DNA from 3 places in the Alteromonas nitratireducens genome. Region 2 is predicted to be linked to each of the others. Evidence: predicted binding sites of a transcription regulator. Region 2 holds the regulator's gene; each other region holds the start of a gene.
The links. The regulator sigma-54, encoded in region 2, starts transcription at its own class of promoters, with help from an activator protein. The targets are predictions, from matches to a motif close to GTTGGCACGNNNNTNGNNT.
Positions count from the first base shown of each region.

Region 1: the regulator sigma-54 is predicted to act here: its motif matches at 1,366-1,384, upstream of AB1N33_RS01245 (hemerythrin domain-containing protein).
Region 3: the regulator sigma-54 is predicted to act here: its motif matches at 1,834-1,852, upstream of glnA (glutamate--ammonia ligase).

Region 1 covers NZ_JBFNPK010000001.1:273,193-276,474, forward strand. The annotation lists gene AB1N33_RS01230 (DUF3034 family protein) at 1-96, shown strand, start outside; gene AB1N33_RS01235 (group I truncated hemoglobin) at 90-506, shown strand; gene AB1N33_RS01240 (YqaE/Pmp3 family membrane protein) at 536-694, shown strand; gene AB1N33_RS01245 (hemerythrin domain-containing protein) at 886-1,332, opposite strand; gene gdhA (NADP-specific glutamate dehydrogenase) at 1,501-2,841, opposite strand; gene AB1N33_RS01255 (diacylglycerol kinase family protein) at 2,897-3,282, opposite strand, start outside.
Region 2 covers NZ_JBFNPK010000015.1:38,092-41,373, reverse strand. The annotation lists gene lptA (lipopolysaccharide transport periplasmic protein LptA) at 1-221, shown strand, start outside; gene lptB (LPS export ABC transporter ATP-binding protein) at 224-949, shown strand; gene AB1N33_RS12890 (RNA polymerase factor sigma-54) at 1,021-2,496, shown strand; gene hpf (ribosome hibernation promoting factor) at 2,525-2,812, shown strand; gene ptsN (PTS IIA-like nitrogen regulatory protein PtsN) at 2,825-3,268, shown strand.
Region 3 covers NZ_JBFNPK010000002.1:94,554-97,835, forward strand. The annotation lists gene AB1N33_RS03025 (DUF4124 domain-containing protein) at 1-236, opposite strand, end outside; gene glnA (glutamate--ammonia ligase) at 358-1,767, opposite strand; gene typA (translational GTPase TypA) at 2,180-3,282, shown strand, end outside.

The DNA.
Region 1 (3,282 bases), on a different contig from region 2:
TTCAACGTCACCGTCGCATGGGCAGAACTGGGGAGTATCGCTGGTGCCGCCGGACAAAACGGGCTGTATGTGTCGGTAGGAGGTCAGCTATGGTAATTCGGCATGCGACAGCAGGGTTGCTGTTGTTACTGGGCGGATGTGCATCCACGTCGACGACGCTCTATAACGAGTTAGGCGGTGCGCCCACAATTGATGCGATCGTTGATAATTTTATCTATGAAATTGAATATAACCCGACTATTCTCAAGTACTTTGAGGGCAGCGATATTGCACGGTTTAAAGAGAAGCTGACCGAGCAGTTATGTATGGTCAGTGACGGTCCGTGCAGCTACACCGGCGATACGATGGAGCAGGTGCATGGTGGTATGCAAATTACCGAAGCTCACTTTAACCTGACCGTTGATTTACTGATTAATGCAATGAACAAGGCGGATGTACCACACCGCCTGCAAAATCAGCTGCTTGCAGAGCTGGCGCCCATGCGTGGGCAAATGCTGTATAAATAACCCTGACACAATAATAATAGGAACAGCCCATGGACATTATTCGCATTCTCATCGCTATTCTGCTGCCACCGCTTGGCGTATTTCTTCAGGTCGGCATTGGCGCACAATTCTGGATTAATATCCTGCTGACGTTGCTCGGTTATATTCCGGGGATCGTGCACGCGGTATACATTATTGCCAAACGCTAGGGGCGGCTGGTCACGGTTTTTTCGGCTTAACACCGACAAAAATACGTACCAACCGATCAGCGCGGCGACGATCGACGCGATAGTTTGACCAACAAACGTCATCAGGCGGGACGCGCCCGCCACCCAGATGGTGGCGGTCAGCGCCGCCAGTACAATAATCAGTGACCAGACTGTCATAGGCTGCTCCTGTTTCAGGCGGCCTCACTGGCGTTTTTCATTTCCTGCAGGTATGCATCGGCCAGTGCGCCTTTTTCGTCATTGTTAAGCAGTTTGCCTGCGGTCTGGAAAAACGACTGCTCCTCATCTTTAAGATGATGTTCTACTTTTTCCTTCAGGCTCTTTAAGTGATGCAGCCAGGCCGACGACGACATGTCGGTTTCATCCAGCTTTTCAACCAGTTCATCTATTTCGTGGTGTTCCGCAATACCGTGCCGTGACAGTTCAACTGCACTGTCATGTTCGAGCAGTGGAGAATAAAAATGGCGCTCCTCTGCCATGGCGTGATTGGCGAGCGCCTCTTTAAGTTCGGCAAAATAATCGCGACGGGCAGCGCTGTCGCCACTGGTTTCGCTCAGAATTTTTAATAACAGACGCTGTTTTTCATGATCATGTCTGAGTGCCTCGAAAATGGTTTTCATCGTTTGCTCCCTGTTGTGAGTCCATACCATAAGAAGCGAAATGCGTTCCAATATTCAGAGTGGTTTAAGTGTTTGAAAAATATATTGAAATTTAGAATCTGCCATCACGGTAAAGAAAAATCTTCACAGCGATGGCAGTAATTACACTGTCAGGGAGGGGGAGCTGGCTTAGATTCCCTGTGCCACCATTGCGTCAGCAAGCCGGCGAAAGGCAGCAATATTGGCACCCTTGGCATAGTTGATAAACCCGTCATCCTGGCCCTCATCCACGCATAACTGATGGATCTCTTCCATGATCGCCTTCAGGCGGCTGTCGAGGTGTTCAAAGGTGGATGGCTGAAAGCCGGCATTTTGTGACATTTCCAGGCCAGACAGTGCGACCCCGCCAGCGTTAGCGGCCTTACTCGGCACATGCGGCAGTTTTGCATCAAGAAAGCAATGTCGTGCGGCGTTGGTGCAGGGCATGTTGGCGCCTTCCAGCACATAACTGCAGCCGTTTTTAATCAGCAGTCTGGCGTCCTCTTCGTCCAGCTCATTCTGGGTGGCGCAGGGCAGGGCGATATCACCTTCAACGAACCACGGGGTTTTGTTTTTGTGCCACTTTCCGCCAAATTCATCGGCCATAGCAGCCAGTATATTGTCGTGCTGGTCTTTATTGGTCAGCGCAAAGCGCACCATGTCCTCGGTGATACCGTCTTCATACACCCAGGCGCCCCGGCTATTCGACAGGGTAAGGACTTTTGCGTCATAGTGAATGGCTTTAAGGGCGGCGTGCAGAGCAACATTACCGGCGCCGGAAATCAGTACACGCTGGTCCTTCATGGGGGTTTCATGGGTTTCCAGTACCGCGCGTAAGAAATAAATCAGCCCGTAACCGGTGGCCTCCGTTCTCACATAGCTGCCACCAAAGCTGACGCCCTTGCCGGTGATAACTCCTTCAAAGCGATTTTTGATGCGCCGGTAGTGGCCATACAAATACCCAATTTCACGGGCACCCACATTAATGTCACCGGCAGGAACATCGGTCCGCGAGCCAATATGGCGCTGCAGTTCAGTCATAAACGCCTGACAAAAACGCATAATGTCCGTGTCGCTGCGTCCTTTCGGGTCAAAGTCAGAACCCCCTTTCGCGCCTCCCATCGGCAAGCTGGTCAGCGCATTCTTGAAGGTTTGCTCAAATGCCAAGAACTTAAGAATCGATTCATTAACAGTGGGGTGGAAGCGCAGGCCCCCTTTATACGGGCCAATTAAACCGCTGTGCTGCACCCGCCAGCCCTGATTGATTTCAGCGTGCCCCTCACTGTTCTGCCAACTGATATTAAACGTGATGATGCGCTCAGGAACACACAGTCTGCGAAGTACGTCGACGCCCTTGTACTGTTCGTTCGCGTTGTACACCGGCACAATGTCAGCAGCCACTTCGCGAACAGCCTGAAGGTATTCTTCCTGACCCGGGTGACGTTCCTCAAGCCAACTGATTAGTGCATCATGATTTGATTGACTGCTCATAGTTTCCCTTATTGGCTAAACACAGGGGTTCATACCAGATTGTAGACGGTCACGATCAGTCTGTGTTCAGTGCCGGACTGTTTTTGCGGGTCAGCAGAGTGAGACTTCGTGGCCGGGTTTCTATCAGAATATCCTTACTTTCCCGTACCTCTCCGTCCAGTGCGTAGGTTCGGGAATGAGTAAAGCTTAGCCGGACTTTGCTGGCCTGCTTATGTTTAATTCGCGGTGAGGCCTTTTTTCCATCGGACGTGCCAAACACAAGTTCGGTCAGGCTAAGCAACGAGTCGTCTGCGCCGTCATGGGGGGTAAGCCAGGTAATATCCACTTTGCCATCAACCGCACTGGGATCGCTGCTGCCCTGCGCCAATGCGGTCGTACGCGGTGCCGCATTGGCTATTACCAGGCTGGGTGTGGTGAGCTGTTGTTGGTCGTCGTCATCAA
Region 2 (3,282 bases):
TGGAGGGCAATGCCGAGTTACAGCAGGATACCAGCATGGTTCAGGGCGACAAAATTACCTATGACATGGCCAAAGAGCAGTTGCTGGCCACGGGCAACAGCGATGGCCGCGTGACCACCGTATTCCGTCCCCAGGCGATAAAAAAGCTGACCCGCGATGACAAGAAAGACGGGGAAGATAAAAAAGACGACGACCAGAACCAGCAGAAGGACCAGCAATAATTATGGCAACCCTGACCGCACAAAGTCTGGCGAAATCGTATAAAGCCCGCCAGGTCGTCAGAGATGTGAGCCTGTCGGTGTCGACTGGCCAGATTGTGGGCTTACTGGGTCCGAACGGTGCAGGAAAAACCACAACATTTTACATGATTGTAGGTTTGGTTCCGCTTGATAAAGGCCAAATCCACATTGACGACGAAGTACTCACCCACCTTCCCATGCACGAGCGTGCCCGACTCGGTATAGGCTATTTACCGCAGGAAGCGTCTATTTTCAGAAAGCTGACGGTGCTCGAAAACATTATGGCAATCCTCCAGACCCGCAAGGATTTGGATAAAAACGGACAGGAAGCTGAGGCGGATGCGCTGCTGGATGAGTTCAATATCAATCATATTCGTAACAGCACGGGGATGAGCCTGTCAGGCGGTGAACGTCGCCGGGTAGAAATAGCCAGAGCGCTGGCCGCCAACCCGAAATTTATTTTGCTGGACGAGCCATTTGCGGGTGTTGATCCCATCTCCGTTAATGATATAAAGAAGATCATCCAGCACCTGCGGGACAGGGGTATCGGTATCCTAATCACCGATCACAACGTCAGGGAAACGCTGGATGTCTGTGAGAAAGCCTACATTGTGAGTCACGGAGAGCTAATCGCACAGGGCACCGCCGAAGAGGTACTGAGTAATCAACAGGTCAGGGATGTATACCTTGGCGAACAATTCAGGCTATAGTTAAGTTGTCAGATGTCATCGTGCCACGGCATAACAGAGACACAATCACGAGCATTACTTATAAGACGTAGATGAAACCATCTTTACAATTAAAATTCAGTCAACAGCTCACAATGACACCGCAATTGCAGCAAGCAATCCGTTTGCTGCAGTTGTCTACGCTCGACCTTCAGCAGGAAATTCAGGAAGCGCTGGATGCGAACCCGCTACTTGAGGTTGACGAAGGTCAGGACAATGACCTGCCCGAAAAAAACAATATCGACAATGACGATCATCAGGAGACTGTCTCGGCCAGCAGTGACAGCATAGAAGCCGGAGATGCGTTAGAGAAAAACGACCTGCCTGATGAGCTTCCCATTGACAGTACGTGGGACGAATATTATTCCGCGTCATCTGCCCCTGCCCCTGGCCCCTCAAGTGACGATGACCAGGTTTTTCAGGGTGAAACCACAGAAAACATTCAGGATCATCTGCTCTGGCAGATGCGTCTGACGCCGTTTTCCGACACCGACCGTGCCATTGCCACGGCAATCATAGATTCGATTGACGAATCCGGTTACCTGACGGTGCCACTTGATGACATTCTGGCCAGTGTTAACTCAGATGAAACCGAAGAGCCGGTAGAGATGGACGAGGTCGAGTGTGTGCTTAAACGCATTCAGTTATTCGACCCGATTGGCTCCGGTTCGCGTACCCCGCAGGAATGCCTGCTGGTTCAGCTAAGACAGTTTTCAGAGGATACTCCCTGGCTGGCTGAAGCCCGCATGCTGATTGAAGAATACAGTGATCTGCTTGGCAGCAAGGACTACCGCACGCTGATGCGCAAATCCCGTCTGAAGGAAGATCAGTTACGTGAAGCCATGCGGTTATTACAGACGCTTAACCCACGGCCTGGCAGTGCCCTGGTTACCAAAGATCCGGAGTACGTGATTCCGGATGTGTCGGTGGTGAAGAAAAATGGTCGCTGGATTGTTGAGCTTAACCCCGACAGTCTGCCTAAACTGAGTATTAACCAGCAATATGCGGCCATGAGCCGGAATGCGCGTAACAGCAGCGATTCCCAGTTTATTCGCTCGCACATGCAGGAAGCTAAATGGTTCATTAAGAGCCTGGAGTCACGCAACGAAACGCTGTTGAAAGTGGCTAACTGTATTGTGCAGCAACAAATGGGCTTTTTTGAACATGGTCCGGAAATGATGAAACCAATGGTGCTGAATGATGTCGCAGAAATGGTAGATATGCACGAATCGACCATCTCGCGGGTGACCACGCAAAAATACATGCATACACCGCGGGGTATTTTTGAGCTGAAATACTTTTTCTCCAGTCACGTGGCAACAGAGTCAGGTGGCGAGTGTTCCTCAACCGCGATTCGCGCATTGATCAAAAAACTGGTTGCGGCTGAAAAGCCCAGTAAACCACTTAGTGACAGCAAGATTGCTCAATTGTTGGCCGAGCAGGGAATTATGGTTGCCCGGCGGACAATAGCAAAATACCGGGAATCGCTTGCGATCCCCCCGTCTAACCAACGTAAGAGCCTTATTTAGGGGCTCACAAAGATAAGGAAGACGAAATATGCAAATCAACCTTACCGGTCATCATGTCGAAATCACCGACTCTTTGCGTAATTATGTCGATACTAAGTTCAGCAAGCTGGAGCGCCACTTCGATCATATTTCCAACGTTCACGTCATTCTTAATGTAGAAAAGCTGTCTCAAAAAGCCGAAGCGACGGTTCACCTCAGCGGTGCTGAAGTGTTTGCGTCTTCAGAAGATACCGATATGTATGCAGCTATCGACAGTATGGTTGATAAGCTCGACAGGCAGGTTATTAAACACAAGGAAAAGATGAAGAAGCATTAATTCATTGCGTTTATGGATATTCAAGCCTTAGTCAGCCTGGACCGCACCGAATGTGCGGTCCAGTGCAACAGTAAAAAACGAATTCTTGAGATTATCAGCAACATTGCTGCCAAAAATAATCCCGAGATTGATCAGGCCGCCGTACTGACCAGTCTGCTCTCGCGTGAGCGTATGGGCAGCACCGGGATTGGCAATGGCATCGCCCTGCCCCATGGCAGACTCCCCGGCCTGGAAAAAGTTATCGCCATTGTGGTGACCAGTTCTCCGGCCATCGACTTTGACGCCATTGATAACCAGCCGGTGGATATCTTTTTTACCCTGCTGGTACCTGAAGATCAGACTGAGGGTCACCTGCAGACACTGGCTACGGTAGCCAGTAAACTCAACGACAAAGAAACCGTAAAAGCCATCCGTCGCGCCAGTACCAGTGACGACATTATCACTGCATTGCAGTGAACGGCATCACAACC
Region 3 (3,282 bases), on a different contig from region 2:
TGATAGTCAATCTGACGGGCTGCCTTTTTCTGTGCAGGTGCCGCGGTTGGCGTGGCAAGAGGAGCAGCCACGTTGCGGGTTGCCTCGTTAAACCGGACTTCTTCACTTCCCTGTACCGGCTGGTCGGTGTAGATCACGCTGCCGTCCTCTTTCACTACTTTATACACCGGGCCGGCAAAGGCCATCGGCATACATACCGCACTAAGCAAGAGGTATTGCGCTATCTTTGTTGCCACGTTATCTCTCCACACAAACTATCGCCTCCATTGCGACCATACTCCACATACTAGTTGACACGCACACATAAAAAAAGCCCGCAAATGCGGGCTTTTGTATGCAGGTTTATACCGTGCGTAATTATACGCTGTAGTACATGTCGAACTCGACCGGGTGGGTAGTCATGTTCAGTTTAGTGACTTCTTCACGCTTAAGATCGATGTACGCATCAATCATGTCGTCAGTCATAACACCACCGGCTTTCAGGAAGTCACGGTCGCTGTCCAGCGCATCCAGTGCCATTTCCAGCGAGCTGGCAACGGTTGGAATTTCCGCCGCTTCTTCGGCTGGCAGGTCGTACAGATCCTTATCCATTGCATCGCCAGGGTGGATCTTGTTCTTAATGCCATCAAGACCCGCCATCAGCATGGCGCTGAACGCCAGGTATGGGTTAGCGGTTGGATCAGGGAAGCGAACTTCGATACGACGTGCTTTATCGCTGGTAACGTAAGGAATACGGATTGACGCAGAGCGGTTACGCGCTGAATAGGCCAGCATAACCGGTGCTTCAAAGCCTGGTACCAGACGCTTGTACGAGTTGGTAGACGCGTTTGCAAACGCGTTGATGGCACGCGCGTGCTTGATGATACCGCCAATGTAATACAGCGCTTCGTCTGACAGACCTGCGTACTTGTCACCGGCAAAGATGTTGACGCCATCTTTAGAGATTGACTGGTGGCAGTGCATACCAGAGCCGTTGTCACCTACCAGAGGCTTTGGCATGAAGGTCGCAGACAGACCGTAGGCATCCGCAACGTTATGAACAACATACTTATAGATTTGCAGTTCGTCTGCTTTCTTAACCAGTGTGTTGAACTGGGTCGCAATTTCGTTCTGGCCAGCCGTCGCCACTTCGTGGTGGTGCGCTTCAATTGTCAGGCCCATTTCTTCCATTACCAGACACATTGCAGCGCGGATATCATGTGCAGAATCTACCGGAGGTACCGGGAAATAACCGCCTTTGACACCCGGACGGTGACCGAGGTTACCGCCTTCGAAATCGGCACCTGAGTTCCACTTCGCTTCAGACGAATCAATCTTGTAGAAAGAGCCGGCCATATCAGTGTGGAATTTGACGTCGTCAAACAGGAAGAATTCTGGTTCCGGACCAAAATACACGGTGTCACCGATGCCGGTAGATTTCAGGTATTCCTCAGCGCGGCGGGCAACTGAACGCGGGTCACGCTCATAACCTTCCATCGTAGAAGGCTCGAGGATATCGCAGCGAACATTAACCTGGACTTCCTCGGCAAACGGATCCAGTACAACTGTCGTCGGATCAGGCATCAGTACCATGTCTGATTCGTTAATGCCTTTCCAGCCGGAAATCGAAGAACCGTCGAACATTTTACCTTCTTCGAAGAATTCCTCATCGATTTGCGAAACAGGAATAGAAACATGCTGTTCTTTACCTTTGGTATCGGTAAAGCGCATATCAACAAACTTAGCTTCGCTTTCTTTAATCAGCTCTAATGCCTTTTCTACTGACATCGTGTCCTCCAGGTTTGATGTAAACAGGTGAAGTGAAGGCAATCACTTCAGCAATTCCAGAATCAGAAGCGATATTCGTGCCATAAAACCCAGTGCCACGCCATGCGGGATAGCGGTGGTTTGAATGCATGACGTGATTCTGATTTGCCCTGTAATGGTGCATTCTTGCATTTTTGTGGTGCAAGTTGCGTCATTTATCCTTTCCTAGCCTAGTGTAACTTCATGGATCCCGCCAGCCTCGCTACACCACATTTAGATGATTTGTTCTTTTTCACAGTGGCATAAAAAAAAGTGGCGCAAAGACCGTAGTTTTTCTGTACAATCCGCGCAAATTTTTTCTCTTCGCAAGAATCAACACTTCCTGCTGCCTTACACCATAAGGCTCAGGCGCCAACAGATACAGGTTCCATTAATGAATACCACTGATATTAGTAAGCTGCGCAATATCGCCATTATTGCGCACGTTGACCATGGTAAAACCACGCTGGTCGACAAACTGCTGCAACAATCCGGCACCCTGGAAAGCCGTGGCGAGGCGGAAGAGCGGGTGATGGACTCGAATGATATCGAGAAAGAGCGCGGTATTACCATCCTGGCAAAAAACACCGCCATTAACTGGAACGACTACCGAATTAACATTGTAGACACACCGGGACACGCCGACTTCGGTGGTGAAGTAGAGCGAGTTATGTCAATGGCAGACTCGGTACTGCTGCTGGTGGATGCGCAGGAAGGTCCGATGCCACAGACCCGCTTCGTGACGCAAAAAGCGTTCGCGCAGGGCCTGAAGCCTATCGTCGTGATTAACAAGATTGATAAGCCGGGCGCACGTCCTGACTGGGTAATGGATCAGGTGTTCGATCTGTTTGACAACCTGGGTGCGACTGATGACCAGCTTGATTTTCAGGTGGTTTACGCGTCAGCCCTGAACGGCTGGGCGTCTCTCGACTCTGACACAACCGGTACTGACATGACGCCGCTGTTCGAAACGATTGTTGAGCAGGTGTCTCCACCGAATGCGGATATCAATGGCCCGTTCCAGATGCAGATTTCGCAGCTGGACTACAACTCGTATGTTGGTGTTATCGGTGTTGGTCGTGTGAAGCGCGGTACAGTTAAGCCGAACCAGCAGGTTACGGTCGTCACTGCATCGGGTGAAAAACGTACCGGTAAAGTCGGTCTGGTATACGGGTATCTCGGTCTTCAGCGCCATGAAGTTGACATGGCAAGTGCTGGCGACATCATTGCTATCTCAGGGCTGGGTGAGCTGAAAATCTCTGACACCATCTGTGACGTGAATGCTGTTGAGGCGCTGCCGCCACTTACGGTTGACGAGCCAACAGTTACCATGACCTTCCAGGTCAACACCTCGCCGTTTGCTGGTAAAGAAGGCAAGTATGTTACTTCCAGAAATATTCTGGAACGTCTGCAGGATGAGCTGGTCCACAACGTGGCACTGCGTGTGGAGGAAACCGGTGACCCGGACAAATTCCGCGTGTCAGGACGTGGTGAACT